Regions from separate parts of the Streptomyces sp. NPDC042002 genome, predicted to be linked through region 1. Evidence: riboswitches for the same ligand, from Rfam matches in the RefSeq annotation. Region 1 holds a riboswitch; the other holds the start of a gene.
The links. A riboswitch is a leader RNA that binds a small molecule or an ion and turns the genes downstream of it on or off. The one in region 1 is predicted to bind cyclic di-AMP.
Positions count from the first base shown of each region.

Region 2: another riboswitch for cyclic di-AMP. It lies ahead of ACZ6KY_RS27115 (C40 family peptidase); the one in region 1 lies ahead of ACZ6KY_RS31915 (transglycosylase family protein).

Region 1 covers NZ_JBVJCT010000030.1:89,940-96,967, reverse strand. Annotated here, with positions in the region: gene eno (phosphopyruvate hydratase) at 96-1,382, opposite strand; gene ACZ6KY_RS31915 (transglycosylase family protein) at 1,750-2,460, opposite strand; cyclic di-AMP (ydaO/yuaA leader) riboswitch at 2,465-2,658, opposite strand; gene ACZ6KY_RS31910 (transglycosylase family protein) at 2,842-3,798, opposite strand; gene ACZ6KY_RS31905 (cytochrome P450 family protein) at 4,049-5,320, opposite strand; gene ACZ6KY_RS31900 (globin domain-containing protein) at 5,616-6,827, shown strand; gene ACZ6KY_RS31895 (nucleoside triphosphate pyrophosphohydrolase) at 6,840-7,028, opposite strand, start outside.
Region 2 covers NZ_JBVJCT010000022.1:16,559-23,586, forward strand. Annotated here, with positions in the region: gene pcrA (DNA helicase PcrA) at 1-1,157, opposite strand, end outside; cyclic di-AMP (ydaO/yuaA leader) riboswitch at 1,526-1,695, shown strand; gene ACZ6KY_RS27115 (C40 family peptidase) at 1,704-2,876, shown strand; gene ACZ6KY_RS27120 (tellurite resistance/C4-dicarboxylate transporter family protein) at 3,107-4,087, shown strand; gene ACZ6KY_RS27125 (hypothetical protein) at 4,232-4,585, opposite strand; gene ACZ6KY_RS27130 (C40 family peptidase) at 5,042-6,151, shown strand; gene ACZ6KY_RS27135 (ATP-binding protein) at 6,484-6,843, shown strand; gene ACZ6KY_RS27140 (LuxR C-terminal-related transcriptional regulator) at 6,925-7,028, opposite strand, start outside.

The DNA of each region.
Region 1 (7,028 bases):
CCCGTCGTACGGGCCCGTCACACGCGTACGTCCCCGCACACGGTACGGGACCGGGTGCGGGGACGTACGGAGGACGCTTCCTGAGCCGGTGAGGGTCAGTCCTTGAAGCGGGGGAACGCCGAGCGGCCGGCGTACACCGCGGCGTCGTCGAGGATCTCCTCGATGCGCAGCAGCTGGTTGTACTTGGCGACGCGCTCGGAGCGGGCCGGGGCACCGGTCTTGATCTGGCCGCAGTTGGTGGCGACGGCCAGGTCGGCGATGGTGACGTCCTCGGTCTCGCCGGAGCGGTGGGACATCATGCACTTGTAACCGCTGCGCTGGGCCAGCTCGACGGCGTCGAGGGTCTCGGTCAGCGAACCGATCTGGTTCACCTTGACGAGCAGCGCGTTGGCGGTGCCCTCCTCGATGCCACGGGCCAGCCGCTCCGGGTTGGTGACGAACAGGTCGTCGCCGACGATCTGGACCTTGTCGCCGAGGCGGTCGGTGAGGACCTTCCAGCCGGCCCAGTCGTCCTCGAAGAGCGGGTCCTCGATGGAGACGAGCGGGTAGGCCGCCACGAGCTCCTCGTAGTACTCGGTCATCTCGGCGGCCGAGCGGGACTTGCCCTCGAACTCGTACTTGCCGTCCTTGTAGAACTCGGACGCGGCGACGTCGAGCGCGAGCGCGACCTGCTCGCCGGGGACGTAACCGGCCTGCTTGATGGCCTCGAGGATGAGGTCGAGCGCGGCGCGGTTGGAGTCCAGGTTCGGGGCGAAGCCGCCCTCGTCGCCGAGGCCGGTGGACAGGCCCTTGGACTTCAGGACGGACTTGAGGGTGTGGTAGACCTCGGTGCCCCAGCGCAGGGCCTCGGAGAAGGACTCCGCGCCGATCGGGGCGATCATGAACTCCTGGATGTCCACGTTCGAGTCGGCGTGCGACCCGCCGTTCAGGATGTTCATCATCGGAACGGGCAGCAGGTGCGCGTTCGGGCCGCCCAGGTAGCGGAAGAGCGGCAGGTCGGACGCCTCGGAAGCGGCGTGCGCGACGGCGAGCGAGACGCCGAGGATGGCGTTGGCGCCGAGCGAGCCCTTGTTGTCGGTGGCGTCCAGGTCGAACATCGCCTGGTCGATCAGGCGCTGCTCGGTGGCGTCGTAGCCGACGAGCTCCGGGCCGATCTGCTCGATGACGGCGAGGACGGCCTTCTCGACACCCTTGCCCTGGTAGCGGTTGGGGTCGCCGTCGCGAAGCTCGATGGCCTCGAACGCTCCGGTGGAGGCGCCGGACGGAACGGCGGCACGACCCGTGCTGCCGTCGTCGAGGCCGACCTCGACCTCGACCGTGGGGTTGCCTCGGGAGTCCAGGATTTCCCGGGCTACGACGACGTCGATGGACGGCACGAGCATCTCCTTCTGGGATGTGACGCGGGTATGCGGGGCTTGGCAGCCCCGCGGGATGAGCCTATCCGGCCCGAGGGGATCGGCCAGCCGATCGACCACCCCTTGAGCAGAAGTGAGAGTACATATTGTTCCTGAACGGAACAAAAAAAGAAATGAAAAACCCCGCTCCGGTGCGTGCGGGGGAACACGCACCGGAGCGGGGAGCCCGTGGGGACGGGGGCCCTCGGCGGGCCTCCGGAGTGGAGGCCCGGCCTGCGAGGGAGCCATCATGAGCTGTCATTCAGCCGGGGCATCTGGGGCGATGCCGCGCACGGCCGGGACCACGGTCGCCCTCCGCCGAAGGCGACCCCGTCGGGCCGGCGTGCGGCCGCGCTCAGCCGAGGTGCAGCTGCTGGCCCGGGTAGATGAAGTCGGCGTCGGCGACGATGTCCTTGTTCAGCTTGAACAGCTTCTGCCAGCCGCCCTTGACGTGCTTCTTCTCAGCGATCGAGCTGAGGGTGTCGCCCTTGACGACCTTGTACTCGCCGTCACCCTTCTTGACCTTCTTGCCGGTCGGGGTGGTGACGGTCTTCTGGGCGGCGGGGCGCTCCGCGGAACGCGAGGCGGCCTGATCCGTCGTACGGGTGGTGGTGGCGCTCTGCGAGCCGCTCGACGAGGAGGATCCGGAGGAGGTCGACGGGGTCGACGGGGTCGAGGTGCCACCGCTGTACGCGGCGCTCGACAGGCCGGTGCCGCAGGTCGGCCAGGCGCCCTTGCCCTGCGCGGCGAGGACCTTCTCACCGATGGTGATCTGCTGCGACTTCGAGGCCTGGTCGGCGGTGGAGGCGTAGGCGGTGCCGCCGTACGCGGCCCAGGTGGAGGCGGAGAACTGCAGGCCGCCGTAGTAGCCGTTGCCGGTGTTGATCGACCAGTTGCCGCCGGCCTCGCACTGGGCGACGGCGTCCCACTCGGAGGCGGTGGCGGCGGAGGCGTTGCCGGCCACCATCAGCGGGGCGGCGATGGCGACACCGGTGACACCGGCGAGCGCGGCGACGCGGGTGGCCTTGTTCGGACGACGGTGCTTGCCCTTGCTGGAAAACAGCATGGAGTGATCCCCTCACCGACGCCTGCGAGGTGAGCTGTCGGGTTCGGGCCGGTTGAGTTGCCCGGCCGCGTGCCGTCGGTCCCGTCTCCAGGACGTCCGACACGCGACTTAACCCCAAGCCGTTCCCGGGTGTCTCTCAACTCCCGGTCCCGGCGCCTACCTTGGGTCCCCCGCTCCTGCCTACGGCGCATGACGCGACGACTGTTCCCGTACGGCCGCTGGCAGGATTCGGCGTTGTGACCGTCGGGGCCCGCTGTGGCGAGCGGTCACGACCGTAAGCAGTCGATCGGCGGAATATCAAAGACGATCAGGGCTTCTGAGACCCATCTCTCAGTTGCACCAAACCGGACATTCCACAGCGAACCGTGACGTGAACTCCCGCTAGTTCTGCACCGTTTCGGCGGTGACGGCAATGCTCCGACCGGGGACGATGAGGCCGGGACCGGCGTCGGTCGCCCCGCTGTCCGCGGCGGACTGGCCACCCCATCCGCCTTCGAGGCCGAGGACGTCGGAAACGTTCCAGAGGTTCGTGCTGACGTACGAGTTGTCGACGCTGTCGCTCGGGGTCACCGAGGGGCCCGGGGTGCTCGACGCGTGCCGCCCCGTGGCGCTGTCGGCAGGGCTGCCGGTCGCGCTCCCCGTGGCGTCTCCGCCACGATGGCGGCCGGTGCCCGCACTCGCGGTGTCGGAGGCGTTCGAAGAGGCGCCCTTCTGTCCGGACTTGCCCGACTCGTCACTCTTGTCGGTCGCTCGGCTCGAAGCGCTGGGGCTCGGCGAGGCGTCAGGCTTCGCGGTGCTGTCGGTCGCGCCCGAGGAGTCGGCCGAATCGCTCGAACCGGCCAGGTTCGACAAAGGGGATGAGCTGGGCGAAGTAGACAAACCGGATGAGCTGTACGAACCAGCGTCACTCCCGGCGCTCGACGAGCCGTCGGCCACGCCCGTGTCGACCTGGACCCCGGCCGAACCCTCACTGAGCCCGGAGAGCGGTCCGCAGGTCGGCCAGGCCGCGAGGCCCCGGTCGTCGAGCAGCTTCTCGGCGACGGCTATCTGCTGCGAGCGGCTGGCCTGGTCGGCCCTCGGGGCGTACTCGAGACCGCCGTACGCCTCCCAGTCCGCCTGGTCGAGCTGGAGCCCGCCGTAGTACCCGTTGCCCTGGTCGGCGCTCCACGCGCCGCCACTCTCGCACTGCGCCACCCGGTCCCAGGTGGTCCCGTCGGCCGCGCTCGCACCCGACGCGGCGAGCAACGGGATGACGATGGCCGATCCGGTCACCCCCGCGGCGACGACGAGGGCTGGGGCCTGACGAGGGCGACGGTGACGGCCGTTCCCGGAGAGCATGCGGAAGCCTTTCGCGTGACAGCGGGGGACCACCGCGGCTCCTGCGAAGTGCTGAAGCGGAGCCGCCGCGTTGATGGGTGAAGGTAGCCGCACTCGATCACTTGTCACAAGTCGATGCAGTACAGATCACGTGAAGATCACAGATTTGATGGAGCGTCATGTTCCGGTAGCCGGAAGGGTGCCCTTTCCGGTATTCGGAAGAACTCCCTCGACGGGGGTTCCGAAGGGTCGCCGATGAACCGATCAAGCACTATTTGACCGGGGTGAACTCCACAGGAAGCGTGCGCAATCCGCGCATAATGAGCCCACCACGCCAGCGCAAATCGGCTGATTCTCCAGCGAGTTGCAGGTCGGGAAGGCGGTTGAGGAGCGTGCCGAGCGCGGTCTGCCCCTCCAGACGGGCCAGCGGGGCGCCCAGGCAGTAGTGGATGCCGTGGCCGTAGCCCAAGTGCTGAAGGTCACGCCGCGCGAGGTCGAGCGTGTCCGGCCGCTCGAAGCGTTCGGGGTCACGGTCGGCGGCGGCGAGGACCACGAGCACGGGGTCGCCGGCCGCGATGTCCTGCCCCCCGATCCGCACGTCCTCGGTCGCGAACCGCCAGGTGGCCAGTTCCACGGGCCCGTCGTAGCGCAGGAGTTCCTCGACGCCCGTCTCCAGCAGCCCGCTCTCCCCGGCCGCGAGAGAGTCCTGGAGACGCGCCCGCTGCCCGGGATGGGTGAGGAGGGCGTGCATCCCGTTCCCGATGAGATTGACCGTGGTCTCGAACCCGGCGAACAGCAGGATGAAGGCCATGGCGGCGGCCTCGTTCTCGGTGAGGTGCTCGCCTTGGTCGGAGGCGCGGATGAGCCCGGAGATGAGGTCCTCGCCCGGTGCGGGCTCCGCGGTCAGCGCCTCGCGCTTGCGGTGGATGAGCTCGGCGAGGTACCCGCGCATCTTCTTGACGGACCGGGCGACCCCGCCCCTCGGCCCGCCGCCGTGCCGGATCATCATCCCCGCCCAGTCCCGGAAGTCGTCCTGGTCCTCACGCGGGACGCCGAGCAGGTCGCAGATGGCGTAGATGGGGAGCGGGAAGGCGAACTCGTGGATGAGGTCGGCCGAGCCCCTGGCCGCGAAGTCGTCGATGAGCCGGTCCGTCAACTCCTGCACCCGTGGGGCGAATTCGGCGACGCGCCGGGGAGTGAACGCCTTGCTGACGAGCCGCCGCAGCCGGGTGTGGTCCGGCGGATCGATGTTCAGCAGGTGCGTCATCAGCTCGGCCTTGCGCTCCCCGGGAATCCCGGTCCTGCCCTTCGCGTGCGCGGGCTCGTCGTGATGCGCGGGATTCTTCGACAGCCGCTGGTCGGCGAGCGTCTGCTTGGCGTCGGCGTACCGCGTGACGAGCCAGGCCTCCACCCCGCTGGGCAGCCGGGTGCGGTGCACGGGCGCGTGCTCCCTGAGCCAGGCGTAGGCCGGGTAGGGATCGGTGGCGAACTCCCAGGTGAAGAGTTCGGGGGCGGCGCTGGCGGAGGCTTCGTGCTCGGTCACTCCTCGACCGTATCCGCAGGAGGCCGGGGACTCCGGGCCGACCGGTGATCGGGCGGCGCACGGCCGGTGATCGGACGCCGAGCGGGCGGAGATCGGGCAGCGGCCGGCCGGCGTTCAGGCAGCGGCCGATCAGGCGACGATCAAGCGGCGTTCGCCTGGCGTTCGGCGGCGCCTGGGACGCGCGGTCAGGAGTGCACGGTAGCGACGGAGGCCTCCCCCGCCCACTTCGCCCCAGGCTGTCCTGACATGGCCGACTGTTTGACTCCGCCTCTCGACACCTCCCTACATTCACGCAGTGGACCCCGAAATACTCAGATCCAGCTTCGCGGTCGTGGAAAGACGGGCCGAGTTCGCGGTCAAGTACTTCTACTCGCACCTCTTCCGCCACAACCCGGAGCTCCGCGCGCTGTTTCCGGCGGACCTCCCGCAGGACATGGAACGGCAGCGGGACCGGCTCTTCGCGGCGCTCACGTTCGTCATGGACGGACTGGACGATCCGGACCTGCCACGCTATCTACGGGATCTCGGGCGCGACCACCGGAAGTACCTGACCCAGCCGGAGCACTACGCGTCCGTGGGCGCGAGCCTGATCGCCGCGTTCGCGGTCGTCGCGGGCTCGGCCTGGAGCGCCGAGGCCGAGAAGGCGTGGGGCGACGCGTACGGGTCGATCGCCCAGCTCATGCTGGAGGGCGCCTGGGAGGCCCAGCACCAAGGCGAGCCCCCCTGGTGGGACGCGGAGGTCGTCTCCCGTACCCGGCACGGCGACGACCTCGTCGTCCTCACCCTGCGGCCACGGCAACGGCTCACCTACTCCCCCGGTCAGTACGTCAGCGTCAGCGTGCCCCATCTGCCGTGCGTCTGGCGTCCTTACTCCCTCGCCAACGCGCCCCGCGCCGACCGCACCGTCGACCTGCACATCAGCCGCGTCGAGGACGGCGTGCTCTCCACCGCCCTCGTCCGGCGGACCCGCGTGGGCGACATCCTGCGGCTGGGCGCACCCGGCGGCGGCCTCACCCTGCGGACGCCCGCCGACCGGCCCCTCACCCTCATCGCGGCCGGCACGGGCTGGGCTCCGGTGAAGGCCCTGCTGGAACAGCTCGAACCCGCCCACGAGGCCCGGCTGTTCCTCGTCGCCCGCGACATCGCGTACCTCTACGACCAGCCCGCCGTCGAACGCCTGCGGGCCAGGCTCCCCCATCTCGCCGTCACCTACATCACCCCCGCGCCCGGCCGCCCCAAGGCCCAGGCGACCGAACGGCTGCTCACCGCGCTGGGCAACCGGGCCGGCTGGACCCGGCACGACGTCTATGTCGCCGGTCCGCCCGATCTCGTAGAGGAGGTCGGCGAGACCCTTCCCTCCCTCGGCACACCGGCCGACCGCGTCTTCCACGATCCGCTCCCGCCGACCGGAGAGAACCGTCCCCGCCCGGTGGGAGCGGCGGAGTGGCTGCTCGACCGCCCTCCACCGACCTGGCACAACCCGAGGGGCCGCACCCCGGGGGCGTGACTCGGACCCCTGTCAGGCGTCCTCGCCGCCGGTCTCCACGAAGCCCTCCGCCGCGCGGATCGCGTCCCGGTACGTGCGTGCCGCCGCTCGCAGCGCCGCCTCCGGGTCCACGCCCGCGGCCTCGGCGCGCACGGCCATCGCCAGCAGCTCGTACCCCACGCCCTCCCCTTCGGGCAGCGGGACGTCAAGTCCCGCCGTACG
Region 2 (7,028 bases), on a different contig from region 1:
TTCTTGGGGCGGCGGGACTCGTTGCGCTCGATCACCGCGTTGGCGGCCGACAGGATCGTCTGGGTGGAGCGGTAGTTCTGCTCCAGGAGGATCGTCGTCGCGTTCGGGTAGTTCTCCTCGAACTGGAGGATGTTGCGGATGGTCGCGCCCCGGAAGGCGTAGATCGACTGGTCCGCGTCACCCACGACGCACAGCTCGGCGGGGGGCAGTTCGTGCGCGCTGGGCGGTACGTCCACGGGGTGCTCGGAGGTGCCCACGAGTTCCCGGACGAGCGCGTACTGCGCGTGGTTGGTGTCCTGGTACTCGTCGACCATGACGTGCCGGAAGCGGCGCCGGTAGTGCTCGGCGACGTCCGGGAAGGCGCGCAGCAGATGGACCGTGGTCATGATCAGGTCGTCGAAGTCGAGCGCGTTGGCCTCGCGCAGCCGCGACTGGTACATCGCGTACGCCTGGGCGAGGGTCTTCTCGAAGCCGTCGGTGGCCTGAGCGGCGAAGTCCTCCTCGTCGATCAGCTCGTTCTTCAGGTTCGAGATCTTGGCGCTGAACGACTTCGGCGGGAAGCGCTTGGGGTCGAGGTCGAGATCACGGCAGACGAGCGCCATCAGACGCTTGGAGTCGGCGGCGTCGTAGATCGAGAAGGACGAGGTGAATCCGAGCGTCTTGCTCTCGCGGCGCAGGATGCGGACGCAGGCGCTGTGGAAGGTCATCACCCACATCGCGTTGGCGCGCGGGCCCACGAGCGCCTCCACGCGCTCCTTCATCTCGCCCGCGGCCTTGTTCGTGAAGGTGATCGCGAGGATCTGGCCGGGGTGGACGTTGCGCTCGCCGAGCAGATGCGCGATCCGGTGCGTGAGCACCCGGGTCTTGCCGGAGCCGGCACCGGCCACGATGAGCAGCGGGGAGCCGGAGTGCACCACGGCCGCGCGCTGGTTCTCGTTCAGTCCGTCCAGCAGGGCCGCCGGGTCCACGGCGGGCCTGGGCGCGCCGTCGCGGTAGTACGCGTCCCGGCTCGGCGGCATGTCGAACTTCCCGCCGAACAGATCGTCCGGAACCGGCTCCGGTACGTGATCGTCCTCGGGCGGCGGCGGGTGTTCGTCCTCGTGGGCCGCGGAGGGCTTGAGGTCCGCCAGGAAGCTGTCGTCAAAGAGGCTGCTCATCGCTCTCCGAGTCTAGGCCGCCCCACTGACAGCCCGCCGCCACCCCGGGAACTCGACCGGAACTCGTGACGCGAATCCCGGACATCCGGGCCCACACGACCGCCCATCACCTTTCATGACCGACCTGTCACTCCAGGTGAGGTTCGGCGGGACGCCTCCGCAAGGGAGCCGCCATCACATGAAGGTCACAAGCACCATTGACCCCATATACGGATAGATCAACTCAAACGCATCACATGAGACGGAGTACGCGGCGAAGGTCACGAAAATGTATCGGGCATATCGCACATCAACCTTCACACGGGCCACAACAGTTGGTTAGCGTGCCGGAAGGCCACTCGACCGCAACCGGCGAACCTCGCCGGGCCGAGCGGCCTCCGCCGAGTTCGGTACGCCCACGGGCCGCCGGAGCCGGGGACCCACCGAACTCGGGGTGAATCGGTCCAACCGCCTTGTGGGGCATGGACCGTAGGGCAACCTTCCGGAACCACCCGCCCGAACCCGACAGCTAACTCGGCAGGCGGATGACGGAAGGAGTCGCCTCTCTTGGCGTCGCACCGCAAATGGCGTCCTACGGGTACGCGCATCGCAGGCATACGGACCCCGGCCCTCGCCACGGCGGCCCTCGCCTCCGTGGCCCTGCTCTCCCAGACGGCGAACGCCGCCCCCTCGGCCGAACCCAGACCCAGCGTCGAAGAGGTCTCGAAGAAGGTCAACGACCTCTACCACCAGGCCGAGACGGCCACCGACAAGTACAACGCGACCCGGGAGAAGGCCGCCAAGCAGCGGAAGCGCGTCGACACCCTGCTCGACGACGTCGCCCAGCGCACCGAGAAGCTCAACACCGCGCGCGAGGAGCTGGGTTCGTTCGCCGCGGCGCAGTACCGCACCGGGGCCGTCGCGCCCAGCACCGCGACACTGCTGCTCGCGGACAACCCGCAGGACTACTTCGACCAGACCCAGCTGATGAGCCGTCTGACGACCCGCCAGAAGGCGGCCGTGGACGACTACATCACCGACCAGGCCGCCACCACCAGGAAGCGTACGGAGGCCAGCCGGAGCCTGCAGTCGCTGACCGCCTCGCAGAACGCGCTCAGGACGTCCAAGGCCGCGGTGCAGCGCAAGCTCGGCGAGGCCCGCGGCCTGCTCTCGAAGCTGAACGCCGAGGACAAGGCGCGGCTGGCGGCCATCGAGAAGAAGAAGCAGGAGCGGGCCACGGCCAAGGCGGCGGAGCTGGCACGACAGCAGGCGGCCGCCGAGAAGGCCGCCCAGCGGCAGTCGTCCGGCACCACGACCGGCTCGACGGCCGGATCGACTGCCGGACCGGCGACGGGATCGACGGCCCCGGACTCCTCGTACGCGACCAAGGCGGCCAAGGCGCTCGCGTTCGCCCGCACCCAGATCGGCAAGCCGTACGTCTGGGGCGCCACCGGCCCGGACTCCTACGACTGCTCGGGCCTGACCCAGGCCGCCTGGAAGGCCGCCGGTGTCGGTCTCCCGCGCGTCACCTACGACCAGGTGAACGCCGGCACGACGGTCTCCCTCGCCGACGCCCAGCCCGGTGACCTGGTCTTCTTCTACAACGACATCAGCCACGTCGGCCTCTACATCGGCAACGGCATGATGATCCACGCGCCGAAACCGGGAGCGTACGTCCGCGAGGAGTCGATCTACTACGACGGCACCTCGGCGATCCACAGCGTGGTGCGCCCGGCGTAGTCCGGGGCGCGGGCGACATCCTTCGCGGGGCACGCGCGCGTGGAGCGACTGAAGCTCCACGCGCGTGTGCCCCTCGTTTCGTACGGCACGCACGCGTGCCCCGGCGTTTCGTATCCCACGCGCGCGTGCTCCGCTGTTTTCGTCCCCCACGCACGCGTGCCCGGTGTTTTCGCGCTCCCCACGCGCGTGCCCCGTCGGTAACCGGTCCGGAGATCCCTAGCATCGGGCGCATGCCAGATACACCGGACATGCCGGACACCGCTTCGTTCCGCGCCTGGTGGGCGGGACGGTCGCCCGCCGCCGGAACCGCCGTCATGGCCACCGGCGTCATCTCGATCGGGCTGCACCTGACCGGCTACGAGACCCTCTCCCGGATCGCGCTGGTCCTGGCGTCGCTCGCCTGGCTCGGGCTCGCCGCGGACTTCCTCGTCCGGCTGGCGGGCGACCGGGAGCAATGGGTGCGGCAGGCCGGCACGCCGGCCGGGCTCAACGCGGTCGCGGCGACCACCGTGCTCGGCACCAGGTTCTCCGTACTGGGGTGGCAGGGGCTCGCCGAGGTCCTGCTCGCCCTGTCGGCCGCGCTCTGGCCGATCCTGCTGCTGGCCGTCGTACGGCACTGGCGGCGCCGTATGGCGGGAGAGGTGTTCCTCGTCTGCGTGGCCACGCAGGGGCTCTCGGTCCTCGGCTCGACGATCGCCACCGCCGTGGGTTCGGACTGGCTCGCGCACACGGCGATGGTGCTGTTCTGGCTGGGGATCGTGCTCTACGGGGTGTCGTTCGCGCACTTCGACCTGTGGGAGGTGAGGAAGGGCGCCGGGGACCACTGGGTGGCGGGCGGCGCGCTCGCGATCTCGGCACTGGCCGGGGCGGAACTCGTCACCGCGCACCACGTGAACATGTACCTGTGGAACAACGACGACCAGGGCGTCCTGCGCGCCGCGACCGGCACACTGCTCGTGCTCGACCTCGCCTGTTACTGCCTGCTGATCATCGCGGAGGCGGTGTGGCCGCGCCCGCGGTACGACATGCGGCGCTGGGCGACCGTCTTCCCGCTGGGGATGACGGCGGTGGCGACCCTCTCGGTCGCGTCCGCCCTCGACGTCTTCTGGCTCAAGGGCACGGGGCAGGTGCTGCTGTGGATCGCGGTGGCGGCGTGGCTGGCGGTCGCCGCGGGCGCCGCCCTCGCCGTCAGGTCCTCGACACGGGCGTGAAGGCGCCGGTCCAGCCTGCCCTCACGGAGGTACGGAGGTGAGGCGCCGGTCCAGCCTGCCTCGCGGAGGTGAGGGGGCCGGCCAACCCTGCCTCGCCAAGGCGAGGGGCCGGCCAAGCCTCGCACGCGGGGGTGAACGTGTCTGTCAGGTCCACAGGACGGCGATGAAGATGTTCGCGACGGTCAGCAGCCCGACGAGGCCGAAGAGGCGCTTGTCCACCGTCTCGTCGTCCCGCTTCACATAGACGAGCCCGAGGATCACGATCAGCAGGGCCAGCTTCACACCGATCTTGACGGTGTTGACCGTGTTGCCGTCGGCCTGGTTGAGCCCGACCAGGGCGACACCGGTGACCAGCATGGTCAGCGCGCCGTGCAGCATCGCGGGGACGAAGCGGGCGGTGCCCTTGCCCATCGCCTTCATCTGGGTGAAGAAGCCGCCGAGGAGCGCGGCGATGCCGATGATGTGCAGGCCGACGAAGAGGTGGATGAGTACGCCCATGGGGCCGGAGCCTAATCGCACACCCTGACGCCCCTTCCCACCGGGCCGCCCCTTCGCTCCACCTCCCCGCTCCCCCCTCGCTCGTCACCCTCTTGTCACCAGGCCATCGCGTGTCATCCATAGCACCGGCACCGCTCCGGCTGTCCGGGATTCACCGCATCGGTCATCACCCTGCGTGAAGCCGGTGAAGCCAAGCCGGAATCCTGGTCACATTCGATCACTCGGCGATCCAGTGGCGGCAGTTCCGTACATAGCGTTACCAACGCCACACTCCCAGGTTTAGCGTCCTCCCCCAGGTGACCGGCTCTCCACCGCCGCCCGGGCCGGGGGCGGCAGTCGGACACCACCGCCGAGAAGGTCCGGCGGCGGCCCGCTCCCCCTGTGTGAGCCGTCGCCGGACGTGTCACCGCTTGACCGCACCCGCAAGGGCGGTCGCACGGAAGGATGTGGGCCCTCGTGGCAGCGCACCGCAGGACCAAACAGCGCTCGATCGGCGGAAACACGGCCCGCACAGCAGTCACCATCGCCCTCGCGGGCGCGGCGACGGCGACCGGCTTCGACGGGATCGGGCATGCCGACCCCCAGCTCTCGCCGGCGCAGGTGAAGGCCCAGGTCGACAAGTTGTACGGGGAGGCGGAGGCCGCCACCCAGAAGTACGACGGCGCCAAGGAGAAGGCCGACCAGGCGGAGGCGCACCTGAGCACACTGCGCGACGAGGCGGCCCGCCGCGAGGACCGGCTCAACTCGGCCCGGGAATCGCTGGGTTCGATGGCTGCGGCGCAGTACCGCAGCGGCGGACTCGACCCGGTGGTGCAACTCGCGCTCTCCGATCACCCCGACCAGTACCTGGAGGGGGCCGCGTTCGCCGAGCGGGTCGGCACCCGGCAGTCGGCGGAAGTCGCCGGGGTACGCAAACAGCTGCGCGAGATCGAGCAGTTGCGCGGAGCGGCGCACATCGAACTGGCCGCGCTCAAGTCGCGGCAGACCGAGCTGAAGCAGCAGAAGAAGACGATCAACGAGAAGCTCGACGCGGCTCGCCACCTGCTCGCGCGACTCACCCCGGAGCAGCGCACGCAGTACGTGGAGCGGGGTGGCGCGAGCGAGCAGCAGCACGTCTCGCGCTCCTCGGCCCGCGAACCGGTCCCGGCCGCGTCCTCCGGCACATCCGGTGCCACCGGCGTCGGCGGCACCGGCGGCACCACCGTCGCGGCGCCCAACTCCCGTGCGGCGGCGGCCGTCGCCTACGCCTACTCGAAGCTCGGCAGCCCCTACGTCTGGGGCGCCACCGGCCCCGACGCCTTCGACTGCTCCGGGCTCGCCCAGGCCGCGTACCGTTCCGCGGGCATGTCCCTGCCCCGCACGACCTATTCCCAGATCAACGCCGGCCAGCGGGTCACCCTCTCCGAACTCCGCCCCGGAGACCTGGTGTTCTTCTACGCGGGGGTCACCCACGTCGGCATCTACGTCGGCAACGGCCAGATGATCCACGCCCCCAATCCGTCGGCACCCGTACGGCTGGCCCCGATCAGCGAGATGCCCTTCGCGGGGGCCACGCGGGTGGCGTGATCACCTGGGCACTGCGACCGGGCGCCCTCGTCCAACAGGTCTCGCAACGCGTTCCCGATGGTTCCCTTCTGGGAACGCAGCGCGTTGCGGACCTGGGCGGCGTGCCGGTGTACATCGCGGGCGGAGAGCGGGTGGGGGCCATGGTCGGGCCTCCCGGCCCCGCTGCCCGACGGGAGCGCCGCGAAGTCGGTCGCCTGAGCGCCCGGTCGGGCTCCGGCTTGGGCTCCAACTCCCCGGCAGGCCCGGCAGAGGCCGTCCGGAAGGGCTTCGGGACGGCCGGCAGAGCTCGGATCCCGGACATCGAGTGGCGCCTGCCGCGTCACGCCCGCAGCGTGGGCAGAGCCCGAACTCTCCTCCGGGAGCAGGCCACTTCGTGGAAGGTCCCGGAGGAGCTCGCGGAGACGGCGGTCCTGCTTCTCAGTGAGCTGATGACGAACGCGTACCGGCACGCGAAGGTGTCCCCGGGCCGAGAGATCCGGGCCCGCTGTGCCCTGGGCGACGACCGCCTCCGCGTATGGGTGACGGATGCGAACGACATGCTCCCCACGCCCCGCAGGGCGACACCGGACGACGAGTCGGGCCGTGGCCTGGCTCTGGTGGCCGCGCTGGCGGACGACTGGGGTGCGGCTCCTCGTGAGGGAGGTGTCGGCAAGACGGTCTGGCTCGAACTCCGGATCGGCTCCCCGGGGTAGCCGTACTGGCCGTACTCCCCGGGGCCGCGCCTACAGCTCCTGCTCGCCCGGCGCCTGGCCGGGCCAGGCGCCGTCGGCCGGTCAGACCAGCCGACGCGCCGTCGCCCAGCGCGTCAGCTCGTGGCGGTTCGAGAGCTGGAGTTTGCGCAGGACCGCCGAGACGTGCGACTCGACCGTCTTGACGG